3 regions of the Leucobacter faecis genome follow, and region 1 is predicted to be linked to each of the others. Evidence: predicted binding sites of a transcription regulator. Region 1 holds the regulator's gene; each other region holds the start of a gene.
What was found. The regulator HrcA, encoded in region 1, represses chaperone genes, less so after heat shock. The targets are predictions, from matches to a motif close to TTNGCACTCGNNNNNNNCGAGTGCNAA.

Region 1 (7,419 bases):
GGCCGTACCCCGGGGATCCGGGGGCGCAGTGACTGTTTGGCGGCCTCACGCGCGATGCGCTGCCACTTATCGCGGCCCTTTTCAGCTTTGTCGCCGCTGCCGCTCCAGCGCGAGACCGAGCGTTCGGCTTGCCAAGGCACGATGGCGTCGACGCCAAATTCGGTGGCCTGTTCGACCGCGCGCTCGTCGCGGTCGCCCTTGGCGAGGGCCTGCACCAGCACGAGCTCGGGGGCCTGGGCGCCGGGAGTTTCGCCGGGCAGGCTCACGGAGTCGAGACGCACGGTGAAGCGCTCGCGGTCGGCCGTTTCGACGGTGCCCTCACCGAGCGTGCCCTGGCCGTCACCGACCAGAATGCGTTCGCCGACACGCAGCCTACTCACCCGCACTGCGTGGTGCGCTTCGTCGCCGGTCACCGTAATCAGCTCGCCGGGCGCGAAGTCGGCCCGGGCGAGCTGCTCGGCGTAGTACAGGTTAGCCATGCGGCTAGTTACCCCTAAAGAACCGGTCGCGCATCTTGCCGAAGAAGCCCTGCTGAAACTCGCCCAGGTGCGGCTTCTCTTCGCCCCGCAGGGTGGCGAGCTGGCGCACCAGGTCCTTTTCGCGGCCCGAAAGCTTGGTGGGCGTCGACACCTGCACGGCGATCTTCACGTCACCACGGTTGGTTGAGCGCAGCCCCTGAATACCGCGACCGCGAATCGTGATGATATCGCCCGACTGAGTACCGGCAGGCACCTCGGTCTCGATGGCGCCGTCGATGCCAGCGAGGCTCGCGCTCGCGCCAAGAATAGCGTCGGTCATCGACACCTGCATGGTGCACAGGAGGTCGTTGCCGTCGCGGCTGAAAATGTCGTGGTGCATGACGCGGAACTCGATAAAAAGGTCACCGTTGGGGCCACCGCCCGGGCCCACTTCACCGCCGCCGCGCAGCTGCAGGCGGGTGCCCGTGTCGATGCCCGAGGGAATATCGATGGGAATGGTGCGCCGCTCACGCACGCGGCCCTTGCCGCCACACTCGACGCAGGGGTTCTCGATGACGGTGCCGTACCCCTGGCAGCTACCACACGGGTGCATGGTCACCACGTTGCCAAACAGTGAGCGCACCTGGCGCTGCACCTGCCCCTGACCGTTGCACACGTCACAGGTGACGGGGTGGGTGCCCGGCTGGCAGCAACTGCCCTGACACAGGTCACACAGCACCGCCGTGTTGACGGTGACGTCACGCTGCACGCCGAACATCACGTCTTCGAGAGTCACATCGACCCGGATCATCGCGTCTTCACCGCGCTCGGCGCGCGGCCGAGGGCCACGCTGGCCGCCACCAAAACCGCCGCCACCGAAGAACGTCTCGAAGATGTCACCGAAGCCGCCCGCACCGTTTTGGCCGCCACCCATGTCATAGTTCTGGCGCTGCTCGGGGTCGCTGAGCACGTCGTAGGCGTGCGTCACGCTCTTAAAGCGCTCAGACGCCTCTTCGCTGGGGTTGACGTCGGGGTGCAGCTGACGGGCCAGCTTGCGGTACGCCTTCTTGATTTCTTCTGGGGTCGCTTCGCGCGAGACTCCGAGGGTTTCGTAGTGGTCGGCCACAGGCCTGGCTCCTCAGTGGTTGTGACGGTCATGGGCTGGCGGGGTCACGCTGACCCCTCACCCAAGATTTGGTTCAAGTATCTGGCGACGGCACGCACTGCCGCGATGTTGCCGGCGTAGTCCATGCGGGTGGGGCCGAGCACGCCGAGCTTCGATGAGGCTCCGCCGTCTTCGTAGCGGGAGGCGATGATCGAGGCGGTCGGTAACCCGTAGGGCTCGTTCTCTCGTCCAATGGAGGCCGCGACGGTGCGCCCTTCTTGTACGAGTTCTCCAAACAGTCGCAGCAGCGTAACCTGCTCTTCGATCGCATCGAGCACACCGGGCAGAGAGCCCGCGAACGCGTCACCGCGGGTGAGGTTCGCGGCTCCAGCAAACGCGATGCGTTCGCTACGGTTTGCTTGCAGCTGGCTACGTACCACCTCGAGCACGCGGTCAACGACCGGCGCTTCGGCCGCATCTGCCCACTCGCCTGCGGTGTCTGACAGTGCCGCGATCTGAACGACGCCCGATTCGACATCGGCGCCAACGACCGCTGTGGCGATGCGGTCGCGCAGTCCGTGCACCCACGCTTCGGTCACCCGCGCCGCAGGAAGCCAGGCGAGCTGTTGTTCGACAACACCCGAGCCCAAGATTAAAACGCACAGCACACGATCTTCACCGAGTGCGACGAGGTCAATGTGGCGTACGGTGGTGCCGCCCAGAGTGGGGTACTGCACCACGGCGACCTGGTTGGTGAGCTGCGCAAGCATGCGCACCGTGCGCGCCATCACATCGTCAAGGTCGCTTGACTCGCCCAGAAAACGCTCGATCGCTGAGCGCTGGGAGCCTGAGAGTGGCCTGATTTTGGCGAGGGTGTCAACGTAGAGTCGGTACCCTTTGTCGGTGGGCACCCGCCCAGAGGAGGTGTGCGGTTGGGCGATCAGCTCGTCTTCTTCGAGCAGTGCCATGTCATTGCGAATGGTGGCGGCTGAAACGCCGAACTGGTGCCGCTCAACGATGGCCTTTGAGCCAACGGGTTCGTTCGAGGAGACAAAGTCGCCCACGATCGCGTGCAGCACCGCCAGGCTGCGTTCCGAGACCATGTCGCCCTCCCCTAGCACTCGCCTATTCCGACTGCTAAGTCTATCGCAGAGCACCCGCGCCTCGCCACGAGCTCGCTGAGCTTCACTGCGGGCGAAATTATGGGAGTAATGGTCGGCGCAGGTGCACCCGAGGTTTGCGCGAGAACGACGAAGCGCGGGCACCGGCCGAAGCCGGTGCCCGCGCCGCGCAGTGTTACACCCTAGCCGAGAAGACCATCTGCACGGTAGAGGAATGCTGCCATTGCCTCACGCGTGGTGTTGTCCTTGGGCTTGTAGGTGGGCTTGCCCGACGACTGCTTGTTGCCGGTCGAGAGACCCGTGGTGCCCATCCAGTGGATCTCCTTGTAGAACTTGTCGCTCTTCTTCATGTCAGCGAATGGTGATTCACCGGCGGCCTTGTAGCCCTTAGGGGCGTGCTGGCGGAACATGAACGCGGCCACGGCATCGCGATCGACGTTCGACTTCGGCTGGAACTTCGGCAGGCCGGTGTTCTGAGCCCAGCCAGTAACGAGGCCCTGCTTGTGCGCCCAGGTGATCTCCTTGTAGAACTTGTCGCCGAGCTTTAGGTCAGCGAACGGCGACTTAGTCGGCGCCTTGAAGCCAGCTTTGTCCTCGGCCGGTGCGAGGCGGTACAGGAAGGCCGCCATGGCTTCACGCGTGACCTTCTCCTTGGGCATGAACTTGAACGTGCCGTCGTTCTGCTTGTACCCGGTGGTCACGCCGGTCTCTGCGAGCCAGGTGATCTCCTTGGAGAACTTCGTGGTCGGAGTGATGTCGCTCAGCTCAACACCCGTCTTGGGGGGAACGACGGGCTCCTCCGGCGTCGCGTCCTTCGCAAACGTGGTGGTTGCGCCGTTGAACGAGATCGACTTGACGGTCGCGACCTTGCCCGTGTCAACAAAGAAGCCGTAGCCGATCACGTCGTGATCGCCGAGGGCAGCGAGCACGTCAGCAAACGGTGCGGGTGTGTTCGCTGCGAGCGAGCCGACCTGCTTCGACGAAACCCACTCGGTGGCCTCAGAGAGCTTGCCACTCTCGGGCACGAGTGCACGCAGCGTCGTAAAGACTTCCTTCTGAGCACCTTCGGGGTACGCAAAGACCGGCACCTGAGCCCAGACCTCGCCCTCGACGACATCGATCTGCATCGCAGCGGCGAACTCCGCGGCGTTCGCCTGGAAATCCTCATCGGCAAAGCCGTTGAGAATCTGAGTCTTGCCTGTCACCTTCAGGCCGATGGTCGCATCCTTCTCGCCGGCGACCGTTTCATACGCCTCAGCGCCCGACTTATCGCCATTGTGCCAGCCAGGATACGTCTCTTCGTTCGCGCGAATGTCCTTGGCCTCGACATACGCAGACGACTCGGCACCCGCCGCCGCAGCCGCCGGCTCAGCGTAGAACTTGGTCGTCGTGGCGCCATCGGTGAACGACGAGACGAGCACGTCGGCCGCCGGGCGGTATACGAGCACCCCGGTGCTAATCGTGTAGAGGTCTTCGCCGCAGCCGTCGATGAATGCCTGCAGGTCAGTCGGCGTGCCAGCGGCGACGTCACAAATGGGCTTGCTCGAGGTCCACAGGGCCGGGTTCGAAGCATCTGCGCGAAGCGTGCTCCAGCCCTTCCAACCCTTCTCCTCCACGTCATCCTTTACGCGCACGCCCACCTGGTAGGTGATGGCCGCATCATCAGAGGCCACAACACCCAGTGAGCCGAGCAGGGCAGCTACATTCTCTGCCTCCGTGGGCACCGTGACGTCGTTACCGTTGCCCTTGATGATCTGGGCTTCTGTGCCAGCCTTGACGACAAGGCCATTGCGTGCCTGATCGGCGGTTTTGACGCGCTGTGGCTCGCTGTCCTTGGGGCCAAAGTGCCATTCGTTGTAGACAGCAGACTCGCCAGCCTCGTCTGGGCCAGTGATGCCGGCCGCGGGCATGTAGACAGTCGTCGGGGCGACCGGCTCTGCCTGGGCGGCAGAAGAGCCGAACGCGGCGCCCGACACAACCATGGCCGCTGTCGCGACAACGGCTAGTGGTTTCTTTACAGACATGCAGAACATCCTTACGTCTTTGGTTCAGGGATATCCAATGGATAGGAGCCGCAACGAATGCTGCTAGTGGCTCCACCAAGAAGTTAGCCTGCCAAAGCCTGTTCTGCAACTCTTTTCAAACAGTGTTTAATATTCGGCGCTGCAAAAAAAGATAGATAAACGTTATTTGTACCCTATGTCAATAAACGGTGCACGACGGTGTCAGCCAGCAGCCTGCCGCGCAGGGTTGGCACAACTCTGCCCGTAATCGCAGCGCGGCCATCGATCAGCCCCTCGGCAATCAGCTCGGGCACGGCCCGCCGACCGGCAGCTTCGAGTACGTCGACGGGCAATCCGTCGGCGATGCGGGTCTCAAGCAGCACGCGCTCCTCGCGGCGGGCGTCGGCCGTCAACAGTTCGCGTGAGTGAGCCGGCGACACGCCTGCGGCGACACGCTGCGCATACGCCCCCGGATGCTTCACGTTCCACCATCGCACGCCGCCGACGTGACTGTGCGCGCCGGGCCCAGCGGCCCACCAATCCTCGCCCGTCCAATACGCAAGGTTGTGGCGAGACCGGGTCTCGGGCGTACGCGACCAGTTGCTAATCTCGTACCACGCAAGCCCCGCCTCGCGAAACCGCTGCTCGGCGAGCTCGTACATCTCAGCGTGCAGATCTTCGTCGGGAGCCGCGACCTCGCCGCGACGAATCTGCGCGGCCAACTTCGTACCGCGTTCAACAATCAGGGCGTACGCCGAAATATGATCCGGATCAGTGGCGAGCGCAGCATCGATCGAGCGCTCCCAGTCACTCAGTGTCTCCCCTGGCGTGCCGTAGATCAGGTCGACACTCACTTGCAAGCCCGCGTCGCGCGCCTGGCGCGTAACCACGGGCACCCGCTCGGGCGTGTGCGTGCGGTCGAGGGTTTTGAGCACGCTCGGCACGGCCGACTGCATGCCAAAGCTTGCACGCGTAAAGCCCGCGTCAGCGAGCGTCTGCAGGTAGGCAGCATCCACCGAGTCGGGGTTCGCCTCCGTGGTCACCTCGGCTCCTGGTGCCAGCCCCCACTCGTCCTTGATCCGGCGCAGCATGAGCGCCAAGTCGCTTGCGGGCAGCAGCGTGGGGGTGCCGCCCCCAAAAAAGACCGTGGAGACCTGGCGTTCGGCGACACCCGAGCGCCGCAGCACCTCGGCGCCAAAGCTCAGCTCCCAGGCAGCCTCTTCGGCGTAGGAGTCTTGGCGCGCGCCGCCCAGCTCCTGCGCCGTGTAGGTGTTGAAGTCACAGTAGCCGCAGCGCACGCGGCAGTACGGCACGTGCACGTAGACGCCAAAGCGGCGATCGTCGCTGCCAATCGCGGCGCTCGCGGGCAGGAGGCCATCTTCGGGCGCCGGATCGCCCTCGGGGAGCGCGGCGCCCACCTAGCTGGCCTCGGGCGTCGGGTCAGACTCGTCTCCGGAGCGGGACTGTGCAGCTCCCGGCAGGAGGCCCCGGAGCTGCGGAACGATCGAGTTCAGCGCAGCCTGCAGGTCCTGCTTGCCCTTACGACCAAACAGACCGTCCTTTGACGCTTCAAGAAAACCTCGTGCGACGGCCCACACCGAGTCATCGTCGCGATGCTCCACCACAAACAGCTGCTCGCCCACGGGTCCGTTAGTGTCGACCGTGCCCCAGGCGAACCCAGCACGTCGGGGCTCATCGACCGTGTACACCACGAGAAGTTCGCGTGTGGCGTTCTTTTCAAAGGTGACGCGCACGCGGTTTCCCGCTGCGATATAGGGCGTGCCGTCGGCCGCGAACTTTTCTTCGGGATGGGCGGGGGCCACTGGTGTGCCGTCGGCGCCAAACTCTGGGCCGGCATAGGTTTGCGCGTCAGCGCCGCCGAGGTGTTCAACCTGCATGCCAGCGCCGAGCTGCGCCGCCCACGTCATGAGGGCACTCGATGCGATCAAAAATCTCGGTTGGCCACTGCCCAGGCGCAAACTTTCTTCATACGCAGTCGAACCAGCGGGCGGAAACCGCACGACATCGGCTTGCTTGGACGCGCCCACCGCGGCGTAGGCCGCGGGCATCTGCACGTGACTGCCGCGGCGGGCTGGCGTTCCCTCGGTCACTTCTTGCCGCTTTCCTTGCCTTCGACATCGCCCGAGAGCGCGGCGATAAACGCCTCCTGAGGCACCTCGACGCGTCCTACCATCTTCATGCGTTTCTTGCCCTCCTTCTGCTTTTCAAGCAGCTTGCGCTTACGGCTAATATCGCCGCCATAGCACTTGGCGAGCACGTCCTTGCGGATCGCGCGAATGTTCTCACGCGCAATGATGCGCGAGCCGATGGCGGCCTGAATGGGCACCTCGAACTGCTGGCGCGGAATCAGTTTGCGCAGCCGCTCGGTCATGAGTGTGCCGTAGGCGTAGGCGCTGTCGCGGTGCACGATCGCGCTAAAGGCGTCAACCTGCTCGCCCTGCAGCAGAATGTCGACCTTCACCAGGTCTGCCTCTTGCTGGCCCATCGGTTCGTAGTCGAGGCTCGCGTAGCCCTGCGTGCGGCTCTTCAAATGATCGAAGAAATCGAACACGATCTCGCCGAGCGGCATGCTGTAGCGTAGCTCGACACGCTCACCAAGGTACTCCATGCCGAGCAGGCTGCCGCGGCGCGACTGGCACAGCTCCATGATCGCACCGACGTAGTCCTTGGGCGTAAGGATCGCGACGCGCACAACAGGCTCGCTCACGGTC
Region 2 (7,419 bases), on a different contig from region 1:
ATTAGCGGCAGCATCGCTAACGGCGAGTGGACCGTGAGCGACGATATGCGCTACGAGACCCCGAGCTTTATCTGGGATAAGGCGCAGGGTAGTCTCGCGCCCGAACTCGACGCGGGCGAGATCGGTTTCACCGGTGCGGTGCACTTCACCGGCCATGATGGCGCAATGACCCTCGACCTGGCAGACCCAAAGGTCGAGTTTGAATCAGACGAGACCGCCTACCTGGTACTCACGATCGGTTCGTCTGACACGACGAGTGGGGGCGAGAGCGTCGCGCAGACTCCCGTGCGCGCGGCGAAGCTCGACCTTGAGGGCGCGGTGACAGCGGGCGGGCAAGACCTTGAAATCGACGGCGTTGTGCCGCGGCTCACCGCCGAGGGAGCGGCCGCGCTCAACGGCGCCTACGGCAGCTACGTGGCGGGCGAAGAACTCGACCCGGTGATGCTCAAAGCAACGGTCGCAGGGTGCGAGCTCGGCGCGCTCACCGCAACTGATCAGCCGGTGCAGCAGGAGCCCGACGACGGTCTGATGCCGCTTGACTCCGAGACCGACACGACGGCGGGCGCCGAGATTCCGTGGCTGCCGATCGGCATTGGCGCGGTCGCGCTGCTCGTGATCGGTGTGACCGGCGGCATGCTGCTCGGCGGCAAGCGCAAGGGCAAGAACTAACCGGATCGCCCCGTAACTGCCACGAGACGGCATTGAAACGACGAGTCGGCCCGATAAAAACGTATTTATCGGGCCGACTCGTCGTTTCGATACTGAGTCGCGCTAGTGCCGCTTGGGCATCACGATGCCCTGTCCCGTCACCGGGTGCTTGATCACCTCAACGGGCGTGCGGTAGACGTGGCTGACGATCTCGCTGGTGAGCACCCGCTCGGGGGCATCACAGGCGATGATCTCGCCGTCGCGCAGCAGCGCGATGCGGTCGGCGTAGGCCGCCGCGAGGTTCAGGTCGTGCAGCACGACAAGCACGGCGTCGCCCGCGAGGGCGCGGTCGCGCGCGAGCCCCAGCACCGACTCTTGGTGTCCAATGTCGAGCGCGGCGGTGGGCTCGTCGAGCATCAGCACGCCCGTGCGGCCGGCGGTTACGCGCGCAAAGGCGACGCGGGCGCGCTCACCGCCAGACAGCGACGGCACTCTCCGGTTACCGAGGTGGGCGATGTCGGCCGAATCGATGGCTTCGCTGATCGCCTCGTTGTCTTCGTCTTCGCGTTCAGTACGCCGCCAGGGCGCCCGCCCCATCTCAACTACCTGGTGCACCGTGAACGGAAACAGCAGCTGGTTGTCTTGCAGTAGCACGCTGCGGCGGCGCGACAGCTCGACGAGGGACCAGTCGTGAATGCCGCGATCGCCAAACTGCACGGCGCCCTGATCCGGCGTGACATCGCCAGAGAGCACGCTCAACAGCGTGGACTTACCGGCGCCGTTGGGGCCGAGCAGAGCGAGCACCTCGCCCGCGCGCAGCTCGAGCGAGACATTGTCGAGCAGCGCGCGCCCGCCGCGCGATAGGCTGACGCCCTGAGCCGCGCAGACGAGTGCGCCAGCGCTCGCGCGCTCGGGCAGCGTGATGTGACGGGCGATCATCCCCAGCCTCCACTCCGTTTGCGGGTTCTGCGTAGTAGCCAGAAGAAGAACGGGCCACCGACGAGTGCCGTGAGCATGCCGATTGGCATCTCGGCCATGGGTACGAGGGTGCGCGCGCCGAGATCTGCGAGGGTGAGTAGCAGTGCGCCGCCGAGCGCCGATCCTGTGACCAATGGCAGGTGTGCAGGTCCCAAAATCATGCGCATGAGGTGCGGAATCACGAGGCCCACGAACGAGATGATGCCCGCGAAAGCAACCGAGGCGCCCACGAGTAGCGCGACGATCACGATCATCACGATGCGCAGAGCCTCAACGTTCACGCCGAGATGGCGGGCGTTGCGCTCACCGAGCGCGAGCAGGTCAAGCCGGTGCGCGGCCGCGTACGCCGCGACGAGACCGAGCACGATGACGGGCGCGGTGACGAGCACCTGCGACCAGCCGGTGCCCTGCAGACTGCCGAGCTGCCAGAAGACAATCTGCTCGCGCGACTGCGTATCGCCAAGAAAAGTGAGCAGCGCGATCGCCGCGCCACCGATCGCGTTCACCGCGATACCGGTGAGCACGAGCGTGACAACCTCAGTTTTGCCGTCGGCGCGGCTCATCGCATACACGATGAGCGTCGCCACAAGCCCCGAAGCAAAGGCGAGCACCGCCGTGGTCCACGGGCCAAAAATAGTGAGCCCAAACACGATTGACAGGCCAGCGCCCACGGCAGCGCCAGACGAGATACCGATCACGCCGGGCTCGGCGAGCGGGTTACCGAAGATCGCCTGCATGATGAGACCCGACACAGCGAGACCCGCGCCCACGAGCACGGCCATCGCGATGCGCGGAAACCTGATGGTCCAGAGTGTCGCGTCGCCAGCCGGGTGCGTGGGCATGGGGAGCCAGTCGATGCCAATGCGGTGCAGCAGCGAACCGAGCACCTCTTGGGGCGGTATTTCAAGCTGCCCGGTGCCAGCCGATATGAGCACCGCAGCGGCGACCGCGAGTGTCAGCGCCGTGAACAGGAGGGTGGTCTTGACCGTGTGCCGTCTAGCGGGCGTCCTGTCGATTGGATTCATGCGTCCGTTGGGAGCTTTCTTCGGGGTATCGGGGGTGTGCGTGAGCGCCTGCGATTCTCGGCAGGCGAAATTTCGCACATTCACACTTCATCATACCTTTACTAGGTTAGGCTAATCTGCGTGCGGCGCCGGAGCCACGGTGTTGCGCTCTGCGATCGCCGTGCTGGGCTCGCCCATCCAGCCGCCACGAGGCCAGCTCGCTCACGTTTTCAAGGGGATTGTATGCTCAAGCACCGCTCATCACGCGTTAAACGTGCTCTCGCGCTCGTACTGCTGAGCGGGCTCGTGCTTACCGGGTGTCAGAGCGGCGCCCCGGCGAGTACCGGAGCGGATGCGGTGACGCAGGTGGAGCTGCCGCCGCTTGACGAGATCACGCCGCTCGAAAACCCCCGCGCTTACCAGGGTGAGACGACCGCGATCATCGGCGGCCCGTCGATCACGCCGCTCGCGTCTGAGCCCACCCCGCAATTACCTGTCACCGTCGCATCTCACGACCGCGGCGGCGACGTCGACATTGAGGTGACCGATGTATCGCGCGTGCTGGCGCTGTCACTGAGTGGTTCGCTCGCCGAGACCGTGCACTCGCTCGGGCTGTCAGATAACCTCGTGGGCCGCGACATTTCGACCAATTTCCCGGGCGCTGAAGACCTCCCGGTCGTGACCCGCGAGGGTCACTCGATCGACGCCGAGGGTGTGCTGTCGCTCAACCCGAGCCTCATCATCACCGACGGCTCGATCGGACCGACTGACGTGGTGCTGCAGCTGCGCGAAGCCGGGATTCCCGTCGTCACAGTTGACCGAGCCGTCGACGAACCGACCACGTATGAGACAACCCAGCAGGTCGCAGACGCGCTCGGGGTGAGCGAGGTTGCGCTCGAGCGTAACGCCGAGCTCAAGGAAGCGATCGCTGCCAAGGAGGCCGAGGTAGCGAAGCTGCTCCCAGCCGACGAAGCAAACCTGCCGCGTGTGGCGTTTCTCTACGTGCGCGGTACTTCGGGCATCTACTACCTGTTCGGTGAGGGCAGTGGCATCGACAGTATGATCCGCTCGGTGGGCGCGATCGACGTTGCGGCCGAGATCGGGTGGAAGGGCGAACGCCCCATGACCGATGAGGCGCTCATCGCGATCGATCCCGATGTGCTGCTCGTGATGACTCAGGGGCTCGAGAGCGCGGGCGGGGTCGACGGCCTGCTCGCGGCCCAGCCGAGTATCGCCCTCACGACCGCTGGTAAAAACCGGCGCATCATCGACGTCAACGAGAAACTCTTGTTTGCGGGCGGCACTCGGCTGCCCGACGTGATCGACGGCCTCGCGCGCGCAATTTACGCGCCCGATTCGCTCGCTCCCCAGGCGCAGCAGTAACAAGCGACTCCGGATCAAGCCCGCGTTACCCCGTGGTTCTTCACCGCGTTTGCAGTCGTTGCACTGTAATGTAGGGGCGAATCGCCGGTGTCGTGTCACCACCTTTGGCGCCGGCTAGTTACTTGAGGAGCAGTGTGGGGCAGAAATCCGCAGGGGTAGGGGAGCGTCAAAGCTACCCCGAGGACCGCTTCGATCGCGTGCAGCACACCGGTCGGGTGGGCGCGCATCGCGTCACCGCCCGCCCGCGCTATGTGTGGCATTTTGTGATTGCCGGGATCATTGGGTTCGCGCTGCTCACCGCCGTGGGTGTCTTTGCCGTGCACAACATCGGTGCGGCAGGCAAGCTACCGTTGCAGGACCCCGCGCCTCAGGTGGAGGCGCCTAAAAAAGTAGTGCCGCAGCTCAACCCAGAGGCAACGGTGGCGGTGCTCAACGGCAGTGAGACTGTCAACCTTGCGGCCGCCCTCGACAAGATCATTGCCGACGAACAGTGGGGCCAGATCTTGTTCTCGGGCGCCGCGGCGACACAGGACGTGACGATCTCAGCGGTGTTCTACAGTGACCCCGCCGACGCAGAGGCCGCGGCAGGGCTCGCGGCAAAACTGGGTGGTCTGTCTACCTACACGACGAGCGAGTACGACGAGTATGGCGCACAGCTCATCGTGTTGCTCGGTTCTGACTATGCAGGCCCGGGCATTGAAGAAGCGGCTGCCATGACGGCAGCCGGCGGTGCCCCCGGTGACGTGGCCGACGGCGTAGCCGTTGATCCGGAGCCGGCGACCGACCCCGAGACGCCGGCCGAGCAGCCAGTCGAGTAGCCAGCGTAAGCGGCACGCAGTGCTACGAGCTGAGCGCAGCTTCTCTTTCGAGACGTGTTCGCTGTGCGCGAGCTGCTTGCACTCGCACAGCACGAGTGCCAGTATTGTTGTTAGCAGTCGGATCGACTGAGTGCTAACGGTGAAGACCCGCGTCGGCGCTCACCACTTCGAGACCGTCCGGAAGGGGCGAATTACATGGCAAAGATGATTGCGTTTGATGAAGAAGCACGTCGCGGCCTGGAGCGTGGACTGAACATCCTCGCCGATGCCGTTAAGGTGACGCTCGGCCCGCGCGGCCGCAACGTCGTGCTCGAGAAGAAGTGGGGCGCACCCACCATCACGAACGACGGCGTTTCGATCGCCAAGGAGATCGAGCTCGACGATCCCTTCGAGAAGATCGGTGCTGAGCTCGTCAAGGAGGTCGCTAAGAAGACCGACGACGTAGCAGGCGACGGCACCACCACCGCTACCGTGCTCGCTCAGGCGCTCGTGCGCGAGGGCCTGCGCAACGTTGCCGCAGGCAGCGACCCCATCGCGCTCAAGAAGGGCATCGAGAAGGCTGTAGCAGCTGTCTCGGCGCAGCTCCTCGCCAACGCCAAGGAGATCGAGACCACCGACCAGATCGCGGCTACCGCTTCGATCTCGGCCGCTGACGAGCAGATCGGTCAGCTCATTGCTGAGGCGATCGACAAGGTCGGCAAGGAAGGTGTTGTCACCGTCGAGGAGTCGAACACGTTCGGCACCGAGCTTGAGCTCACCGAGGGCATGCGCTTCGACAAGGGCTACCTGTCGGCATACTTCGTCACCGACGCAGACCGCCAGGAGGCAGTCTTTGAGGATCCCTACATCCTCATCGTCAACAGTAAGGTCTCGAACATCAAGGACCTGCTTCCCGTTGTCGACCCCGTCATCCAGTCGGGTAAGCAGCTGCTCATCATTGCTGAAGACATTGAGGGCGAGGCGCTCGCGACTCTCGTGCTCAACAAGATCCGTGGCATCTTCAAGTCGGCTGCTGTGAAGGCTCCCGGCTTCGGCGACCGCCGCAAGGCCATGCTGCAGGACATCGCTATTCTCACGGGTGGCCAGGTCATCTCTGAAGAGGTTGGCCTCAAGCTCGAGAACGCAACGCTCGACATGCTCGGCACCGCACGCAAGGTCATCATCACCAAGGATGAGACCACCATTGTGCAGGGTGGCGGCGAAGAAGACGCGATCCAGGGTCGCGTGACCCAGATCCGTCGCGAGATCGAGAACACCGACAGCGACTACGACCGTGAGAAGCTGCAGGAGCGCCTCGCGAAGCTCGCTGGCGGCGTGGCCGTCATCAAGGCTGGCGCGGCAACCGAGGTTGAGCTCAAGGAGCGCAAGCACCGCATCGAGGACGCCGTTCGTAACGCGAAGGCAGCCGTTGAAGAGGGTGTGCTCCCCGGTGGTGGCGTTGCCCTCATCCAGGCTGGCAAGACCGCGTTCGAGTCGCTCGAGCTGACCGGTGAAGAGGCTGTTGGTGCCCGCATCGTGCAGGTTGCCATCGAGGCGCCGCTGCGCCAGATCGCAGCAAACGCTGGCCTCGAGCCCGGCGTTGTTGCGAACAAGGTCGGCGAGATGCCCGTGGGCCACGGCCTGAACGCTGCGACCGGCGAGTACGGTGACCTGGTTGCCCAGGGTATCCTCGACCCGGCTAAGGTGACCCGCTCGGCGCTGCAGAACGCTGCGTCGATCGCAGGTCTGTTCCTCACCACCGAGGCAGTTGTTGCCGACAAGCCCGAGCCCGCTGCGGCACCGGCTGGCGACCCCACCGGTGGCATGGACTTCTAAGTCCGACACCACTGGGCGGCCGCGCCGCCCGAGAAGTTCGCGGGGCCACACTTTCGAGTGTGGCCCCGCGTTTTTCATTGGAGAAGATGGGCACACCCCGTGCGCTTGCAATGTACGATGGGGTGTTGCCCATCATGTGTCTTCGAGAGGCCGAGTATGCAGCCCCACTATGCCCAGGCGTTAGACCTGCGCCCAGATCTCACGCCGCAGCAGCTGCGCGACCTGTTGGCGAGCCAGCCAGAGCAGGCGCTCGCGGTGGCTGTGCACCCGCAAGCCGACGCCCCGCTGCGCGCTTGGCTGTGGGAGACGGGCGACGGGGCGATGCGACTGTCGATGTATCAGTTCTACCTCGCGCAGCGCGAGCGAATTGCAGCGCTGGGGCAGCCGCTGCCCGGCGATGCCGTACGGTTCGACGAGGCCGTCGCGCGCACCTATGCGCAGTGGCAAGAGGGGCTGGTGGGGGCCCCGCACGAAGATTTGACCATGACAATGACGTCGACGAGTGGTGAGCACGCGCCGTCTCCCCAGGTATCGCCGCTCGCTAAGCCGGCGGCGCCCGCACACGCGGCGGGAGCCGAAGAGGGTGCCGAAGCCGCGGTGCCACAGGTTCAGCTACCCGCGGTTCAGGCACCCGCTGACGGGTACGGCGATGCGGTTGATCCGGCGCCGATTGCGTGGCTCTCGCTGCCCGATGGTGCGCAGGTGGCATTGACCGCGGTGACGGTGCTCGTCGGTCGGAACCCAGAGGCGCTGTACCCGAGTGCGCAGCTCGT
Region 3 (7,419 bases), on a different contig from region 1:
ACGGCAAAGCCTGCCTGCCACTGCGCGAGCGCTGCGAACCCGGCAGCTACCGCGAGCGCAAGCAACAGCGCGAGGATCCAGCGCGGCCTGCGCATCACCCGGGCGAGCGTCGGCTCGCCCAGGTACTCGGGTCGTTTCGAACCCGACATGCCGGGTTAGCGCTCGGCGTGGACGATGCCCACGCGCTGGAACTCCTTGAGCTCCGAGTACCCTGTCGTGGCCATAGCGCGGCGCAGCGCACCAATCAGGTTCGAGCTGCCGTCTGCCGTGTGGGCGGGGCCGTTGATGATCTCGGCAAGCGGAGCCACTTGGTCGACCTTCACGCGGCGACCGCGGGGCAGATCTTCGTGGTGTGCTTCTTGGCCCCAGTGCCAACCGTGGCCGGGGGCGTCTGAGGCTTTGGCCAGCGTCGAACCGAGCATCACAGCGTCAGCGCCGCACGCCATCGCCTTGATGATGTCGCCCGAGGTGCCGAGACCGCCGTCGGCGATCACGTGCACATAGCGGCCACCCGACTCGTCGAGGTAGTCCATGCGCGCACCAGCCACGTCGGCGATCGCCGTCGCCATGGGGGCGCGGATACCCAGGGTAACCCGGGTCGTCGACGACGCGCCGCCACCAAAGCCAACGAGTACACCCGCGGCGCCCGTACGCATCAGGTGCAACGCCGACTGGTAGGTGGCGGCACCGCCCACGATTACGGGCACGTCAAGCTCGTAAATGAACTGCTTCAGGTTGAGCGGGGTGCGCCCAGCCTCTGCCACGTGCTCGGCCGAGACCGTGTTGCCGCGAATCACAAACAGATCGACGCCCGCGTTCACGACGGTGTCGGTGAACTCGGCGGTGCGGTGCGGCGACAGGGCGCCCGCAACGGTTACGCCCGCATCGCGCACCTGGCCGAGGCGGTCGCGAATCAGCTCGGGCTTGATGGGCGCTGCGTACAGTTCACGCATGCGGTCGACGGCTTCGCGCTCATTCTCGACGCGCGCAAGCTCTGCCAGCAGCGGCTCGGGGTTCTCGTGGCGGGTCCACAGGCCCTCAAGGTTGAGCACACCGAGGCCGCCGAGGCGCCCCAGTGCGATTGCCTGGTCGGGCGACATGACTGAGTCCATAGGCGCGCCAAGCACCGGAATGTCGAAGTGGAACGCGTCGATCGACCATGCGGTCGATACCAGCTCTGGGTCTCGGGTGCGCCTGGTCGGCACGACTCCGATCTCGTCGAAGGTGTATACGCGACGTGCGCGCTTTCCGCGGCCGATCTCGATCTCGTTGCTCACCCGACCAGTCTACCCGGCCAACCCTGCACGCCTTCGCAGACGCCCCGCTATCTGACACAAAGGGCCCGGGGAGACTTGCTCCCCGGGCCCTGTGTCACGTTACGCCACGCGCGGTGACACGTCGTAAGCCGTCGCTAGTTGCGGTAGTTAGGCGCCTCAATGACCATCTGCACATCGTGCGGGTGGCTCTCTTTAAGACCGGCCGAAGTAATGCGCACGAAGTTACCGCGGTCCTTCAGGTCAATGATGGTGCGCGCGCCGACATAGAACATCGACTGTCGCAGGCCACCAATCATCTGGTGCGCGACCGCTCCCACCGGGCCACGGTAGGCAACCTGGCCCTCGATGCCCTCGGCGATGAGCTTCTCGTCACTCGGAACATCGGCCTGGAAGTAACGGTCCTTCGAGTACGAAGTGCGCTCGCCGCGCGTCTGCAACGCACCCAGCGAGCCCATGCCACGGTAGTTCTTGTACTGTTTGCCGCCCACGAAGACGAGGTCGCCGGGGCTCTCGTCGGTTCCGGCGAACAGCGAGCCCATCATCACCGATGATGCGCCCGCGACGAGTGCCTTCGCGATATCGCCCGAGTACTGCAGGCCACCGTCGGCGATCACGGGCACGCCCGCAGGGGTGGCGGCCTTAGCGGCCTCGTACACTGCGGTCACCTGGGGCACGCCCACACCAGCGATCACGCGAGTGGTGCAGATCGAGCCGGGGCCCACGCCCACCTTGACCGCGTCGGCGCCAGCCTCGACGATCGCTTTTGCGCCAGCGTACGTTGCGACGTTACCGCCGATGATGTCGACGCCGTTGAATGCACTGTCTGCCTTGAACTTGGCGATGATTTCGAGCACGCCCTTGCTGTCGCCGTTGGCGGTGTCGACGACAATCACGTCAACACCCGCATCAACCAGCTGACCCGCGCGCTTCCACGCGTCGCCGAAGAAGCCCACCGCAGCGCCCACGCGCAGGCGGCCAGCGTCGTCCTTCGTGGCAAGCGGGTACTGCTCTTCTTTGTCGAAGTCCTTGACCGTGATGAGGCCGGTGAGCCTACCGTTGCCGTCGACCAGCGGCAGCTTCTCGATCTTGTGCTCGCTAAAGATCGCCTGCGCCGCGTCGCGTGAAATGCCAGCGGGGGCGGTGATCAGCGGCATGCGAGTCATCGCGTCGGCCACGCGCACCTGCGAGCGATCCTTGGGCTCGATGAAGCGCATGTCACGGTTGGTGATGATGCCGAGCAACACACCGTTCGAATCGACAACGGGCAGGCCCGACACGCGGTACTCACCGCACAGCGCGTCAACCTCGGCCACGGTTGCGTCGAGCGTCGTGGTCACGGGGTTCGTGATCATGCCAGCCTCGCTGCGCTTGACCCGGTCGACCATTTCGGCCTGATCCTGGATCGACAGATTGCGGTGCAAAATGCCGAGGCCGCCGTTGCGCGCCATAGCCACAGCCATGCGTGTTTCGGTGACCGTGTCCATGGCAGCAGACACGAGCGGAATGTTGAGCCTAATGCGGCGGGTGAGCTGCGTGGACGTGTCCGCCTCGCTCGGGATGACGTCGGTGTGCGCAGGCAAAAGCAGCACATCGTCGTAGGTTAGTCCGGTGAATGCGAAGGGATCACGCTGTTCCATGGCACCTCATCTGTCGTGTAGTGAAGTTTTCGGGGCGCCAGCAAGCCCGGGGTGGGGGCGGCGCCGTCGTACTAGTCTAACGGCACCTGAACCGGGCCGGTCTGTGCAGCCGGCGAGCGACGCATTTGCGCCACCATTTCAGACACCAAAATCACGAGTGCGACCCACACCGCCACGAACCCGATCCAGCGCGTAATCGACACTTCTTCGTGCATCACGAAGAAGCCGTACAAGAACCCGAGCACCGGTGTGAGGAACTGAATGAAGCCGAGGTACGACAGCGGCAGCCTGCGTGAGGCCTCACCAAACAGGATCAGCGGGATCGCGGTCGCGATGCCACTCGCGAGCACGAGCACAGCGATGGTGGGCCCGTGCGCAAAGGCTTCGAGCCCGACCAGGTTCGCGATGAGAATCATCTGCACAATGCCGATTGGCACCGACACGAGCGTCTCGACGGTGAGCCCGGTGACCCCGTCAACGCTCTCCCCCGCGTGTTTGTGCACCGCGCCATAGAGGCCGAATGAAACCGCGAGCCCTAACGCGATCCAGGGGAAGCTACCGTAGCCAATGGCGGCAATCACGACGCCCACCGCGGCGATGCCCACGGCGACCCACTGCGGGCGCGTGAGCTTCTCATTTCTCACGAGCACACCAATGAGAATCGTGAAGAGCGGGTTGATGAAATAGCCGAGTGCGGTCTCGATGACGTTGCCGGTCATCACTCCGATCACAAACAACTGCCAGTTGATGTACAACAGCAGCGAAGACAGCGAGAACCAGCCGAGCAGTCGGGGTGTCTTGATGATCTTCACCACGTGGGACCAGCGGCGTGTAAGTGTGACGAGCAGGGCACAAAAAACGAGCGTCATGCTCACGCGCCACGGCACCACCTCGAGCGGGTTCACCACCGCGATCAGCCCGAAGTACATGGGGAACGTGCCCCACATGAGGTAGGCACCGACGCCATACCCGAGGCCTGCACGAAACCGTTTCACTGCCCCAGTGTATCGGGACAGCGCAGGAGCGCAGACGAAAGCGAGCCCCTCAACCGAATGGTTGAGGGGCTCGCTTTAACGCGCTGTTTTACTTAGCGCGTGACGACTGCGAGGATATCGCGAGCCGAGAGCACGAGGTACTCGTCGCCACCGTACTTGACTTCGGTGCCACCGAACTTCGAGTAGATGACAACGTCGCCGACGGCAACGTCGAGGGGAATGCGGGTGCCGTTGTCAGACACGCGGCCGGGGCCCACTGCCACGACCTCGCCCTCCTGGGGCTTCTCCTTCGCGCTGTCGGGAATAACGAGACCCGAAGCAGTGGTCTGCTCGGCCTCGACCTGCTTGATAACGATACGATCCTCGAGCGGCTTGATGGCGACCGACACAGTAGACCTCTTTCCGATAGCTGAAGTGTTCGCGCGCTCGCCCAGTGCGTGCGCGCCCACCACAGAGTCTATGGCGCACGTTGGCACTCGTGCAAGAGGAGTGCCAACGCTCTGCGTGAGTATCGCGCACAGCGAACGAGAACGCGAACACAATTGCACCGCAGTGAACACGAAAAACTGGGCGCGTAGACTGATTACAGAATTTCTCGGGCAGCCTGTCGTCTCGCCCCACCACTCTTGTTTGAGGAGCACCATGTCTACCCCCACCATGCCAGGCCCGCACGCACCGCAGCCGCACGGATACCAGCAGGTACCCCATGCGCCTTACCAGCAGCCGCAGCAACGCCTCCAGCAGCCGGTGCCGTCCTCGAACACCACGCTTGGCGCCACCAACACCTTCGCGTTTCTCGCGATCATTTTTGCGTTTGTAGTACCTCTTGCTGGCATCATCTTCGGCCATATGGGGCTCAGCCAGATCAAGCGCAATGGCGACGCAGGTCGCGGCATTGCCCTCACCGGTCTCATCATCAGCTATGCCGCCTTCGTCTCGCTATTGCTGTTCTTCTTGTTCTATGCGCTCGTGATTTTCGCCTTCATCGGTGCCGTCGGGTCCGCGGGAGGCGCGTTCACCGACCTCACGATGTCGTAATCCCCCGTGACAGCTCAACCTGATTCCCCCGTCGCTCCGGGGTGGGAAGCTCTCCTCTCAGAGGCGGGCACTGCACTCCTAACCGAGGTGTGCCGAACCCTCGACGAACCCGGTGTGTCGGCCACCCAGTTGAACGGAAGCCTGCGTAAGCGCGGCATTGATCCGGCCCTCATTGCCGCTGTGCTGACGCAGGCAGAGATGCGCCGTAAGGCACGCGCAAAGTTTGGCGATTTGGCGGGCTCCCTCCTCTTTACGCAGGCGGGGCTCGAGCAGGCGACGCGGGCGCCGGTCGCGCGTTTGCACGCCGCGCGGTTCGCTGCGGCCGGTTGCCACGCCGTCGCCGATCTCGGCTGCGGTATCGGGGCAGAGTCACTCGCGCTGCTTGCCGCGGGTGTCGCGCCGCGGGCGGTGGAGCTGGACCCGTTTACGTCCCAGCTTGCGGGGCACAATCTCGCCGCGCTGGCGTCGAGCCTGGGCCGCGATATACCCGCGGTAACCAACAGCGACGCGCTGTCGTTTGACCTGGCTGGCTGTGACGGCGCATTTCTCGACCCAGCGCGCCGCACCGCCGGGCACCGTGATACGCGGCGCATCGCGTCACCCGACGACTACTCACCGTCGCTCAACTTTGCGTTTGCCGTGGCCGAGTCGCTGCCCACGGGGGTGAAACTCGGCCCGGGGCTGGACCGAGAGCTGATTCCTGACCGCGCCGAAGCTCAGTGGGTATCGGTTGACGGCCAAGTCGTTGAGACCGGGCTGTGGTTTGGGCCCGTTGCGCGGCCCGGCGTAAAGCGCGCGGCGTTGGTCATGCGCGGTGACGAGTGCTACGAGCTCACCGCCGCCGCTGATTCGGTTGATGCCGAGACGCGCGGTCTGGGCGACTACCTGTACGAGCCCGACGGAGCCGTGATTCGGGCACGCCTCATCGGCGACCTTGCGCGGTCCCTGGGCGCCGGCATGCTGAGCGAGAAGATCGCGTACCTCACGTCTGACGCACTGGCAGTGACACCGTTTGCGCAAGGCTTTCGTGTGCTCGACCGGCTGCCAGCGAAGGAGAAGGAGCTGCGACGAGCCCTCGCCGAGCGCGACATTGGCACCCTCGAGATCAAGAAGCGTGGCGTTGACGTCGATCCCGCCGCGTTACGCAAGCGCCTCAAACTGCGCGGCAAAGCCAGCGCAACGGTGTTTCTCACGCGCGACGGCGACGACGGCCACATCGCGCTGCTAGCGGAGCGCTGCTAGCGGAGCGCTGCTAGCGGAGCGCTGCTAGCAGCGCGATGCTCGCGCGCCGACGGCGCCATGGATTCTGCGAGTCGCAAGCTCCCGCAGAATGACAGGAGCTTATCGGCCCTACTTTCGGTCGTTCTAGAAGTCGTTCAGCGACTCGGGGTCGAGACCGAGCTCTGCGCAGCCAAACGGCGTACCGAACACGTTGATGGTCGCGTACGGGTCGACCGCACACGTCTCGATCCATCCCAGGCTCTGCGCCGTCGCCCAGATGAAGAAGATTCCGACGAGGGTACCGAGGAGCGTGCTTATCGACCCGATGACGATACCGACGATGCCGGGCACGTTCTTTGCCCCGGCCTTCTTCGACTGCACCACGGCGACGATGCTCAGGATCAGGCCGACGAACCCGAAGAAGATCGACACTACGAGCCCGACGATACCGAGGGTCTTGCCCGGTACCGGGGTGCCCGCCGGGTAGCCAGCAGGTGCGGCAGGCGCGGTCGGCGTTTCTGCGCGATAGGCAGGCGCAGCAGGCGCAGCAGGCGCAACAGGCGCAACAGGCGCAGCAGGCGCAGCAGGCTCTCCGGGTGCGACAGGAGTGGTCGGGTCTTCAGGCCGCTGCTGGTCGTTGGGGGTCTCTGTCACTTTAGTCTCCTCGTAGAACGGTCGGCGCCGAGGCACCTGTTTTCCCACAACGCTACCGTGTCAGCGCACTGCCACTCGTAGTATCCAGTCAGTCGCCAACATCTACGCGGGGCTGGCCAGCTTGTCCCCGTGGCCAGCGCTCGTGCAGGAGATCAGCGCTTATGCGGGATCAAAACCGCTAATCGATCCTGCATAAGCGCTGATCTCCTGCGTAAGCACAAAAACCAAACCAAACCGACTCCTACGGCACCTGAATCTCGGTCACCGGGAGTGTCGAGTCGGCGCCAAAGCCGAGCCCAGAGGGTGCATGCCCCGCAGCGACAAGCTGCGCCCCGAGCGACGCGATCATCGCGCCGTTGTCGGTGCACAGTGACAGCGGCGGCACGCGCAGTTCCACCCCGGCCGCCGCACAGCGCTCGGCCGCCACCTCACGCAATCGTGCGTTTGCGACGACCCCACCTCCGAGCAGCAGGCGCGGCACGCCCAGGTCGGCGCAGGCGGCGAGCGCCTTCGTCAACAGCACGTCAACGACGGCTTCGCGAAAGCTCGCCGCGACATCTGCGACGGGAACATCGACGCCCTCGTCACGTTTTTTCT

Region 2: the regulator HrcA is predicted to act here: its motif matches at 4,942-4,968, upstream of groL (chaperonin GroEL).
Region 3: the regulator HrcA is predicted to act here: its motif matches at 4,379-4,405, upstream of groES (co-chaperone GroES).

Annotation. Positions count from the first base shown of each region.
Region 1 is NZ_JBTJEP020000016.1:4,932-12,350, reverse strand. Features, by position in the region: gene ACXR2T_RS11940 (16S rRNA (uracil(1498)-N(3))-methyltransferase) at 1-479, opposite strand, end outside; gene dnaJ (molecular chaperone DnaJ) at 484-1,584, opposite strand; gene hrcA (heat-inducible transcriptional repressor HrcA) at 1,629-2,666, opposite strand; gene ACXR2T_RS11925 (S-layer homology domain-containing protein) at 2,867-4,708, opposite strand; gene hemW (radical SAM family heme chaperone HemW) at 4,882-6,105, opposite strand; gene ACXR2T_RS11915 (DUF1990 family protein) at 6,106-6,798, opposite strand; gene lepA (translation elongation factor 4) at 6,795-7,419, opposite strand, start outside.
Region 2 is NZ_JBTJEP020000027.1:16,680-24,098, reverse strand. Features, by position in the region: gene ACXR2T_RS15045 (HtaA domain-containing protein) at 1-669, shown strand, start outside; gene ACXR2T_RS15040 (heme ABC transporter ATP-binding protein) at 772-1,587, opposite strand; gene ACXR2T_RS15035 (FecCD family ABC transporter permease) at 1,584-2,651, opposite strand; gene ACXR2T_RS15030 (heme/hemin ABC transporter substrate-binding protein) at 2,874-4,013, shown strand; gene ACXR2T_RS15025 (LytR C-terminal domain-containing protein) at 4,148-4,831, shown strand; gene groL (chaperonin GroEL) at 5,027-6,646, shown strand; gene ACXR2T_RS15015 (FHA domain-containing protein) at 6,803-7,419, shown strand, end outside.
Region 3 is NZ_JBTJEP020000001.1:157,606-165,024, reverse strand. Features, by position in the region: gene ACXR2T_RS00815 (SURF1 family cytochrome oxidase biogenesis protein) at 1-149, opposite strand, end outside; gene ACXR2T_RS00810 (GuaB3 family IMP dehydrogenase-related protein) at 156-1,277, opposite strand; gene guaB (IMP dehydrogenase) at 1,412-2,914, opposite strand; gene rarD (EamA family transporter RarD) at 2,986-3,909, opposite strand; gene groES (co-chaperone GroES) at 4,002-4,298, opposite strand; gene ACXR2T_RS00790 (DUF4190 domain-containing protein) at 4,552-4,947, shown strand; gene ACXR2T_RS00785 (THUMP-like domain-containing protein) at 4,954-6,189, shown strand; gene ACXR2T_RS00780 (DUF4190 domain-containing protein) at 6,313-6,822, opposite strand; gene tsaD (tRNA (adenosine(37)-N6)-threonylcarbamoyltransferase complex transferase subunit TsaD) at 7,064-7,419, opposite strand, start outside.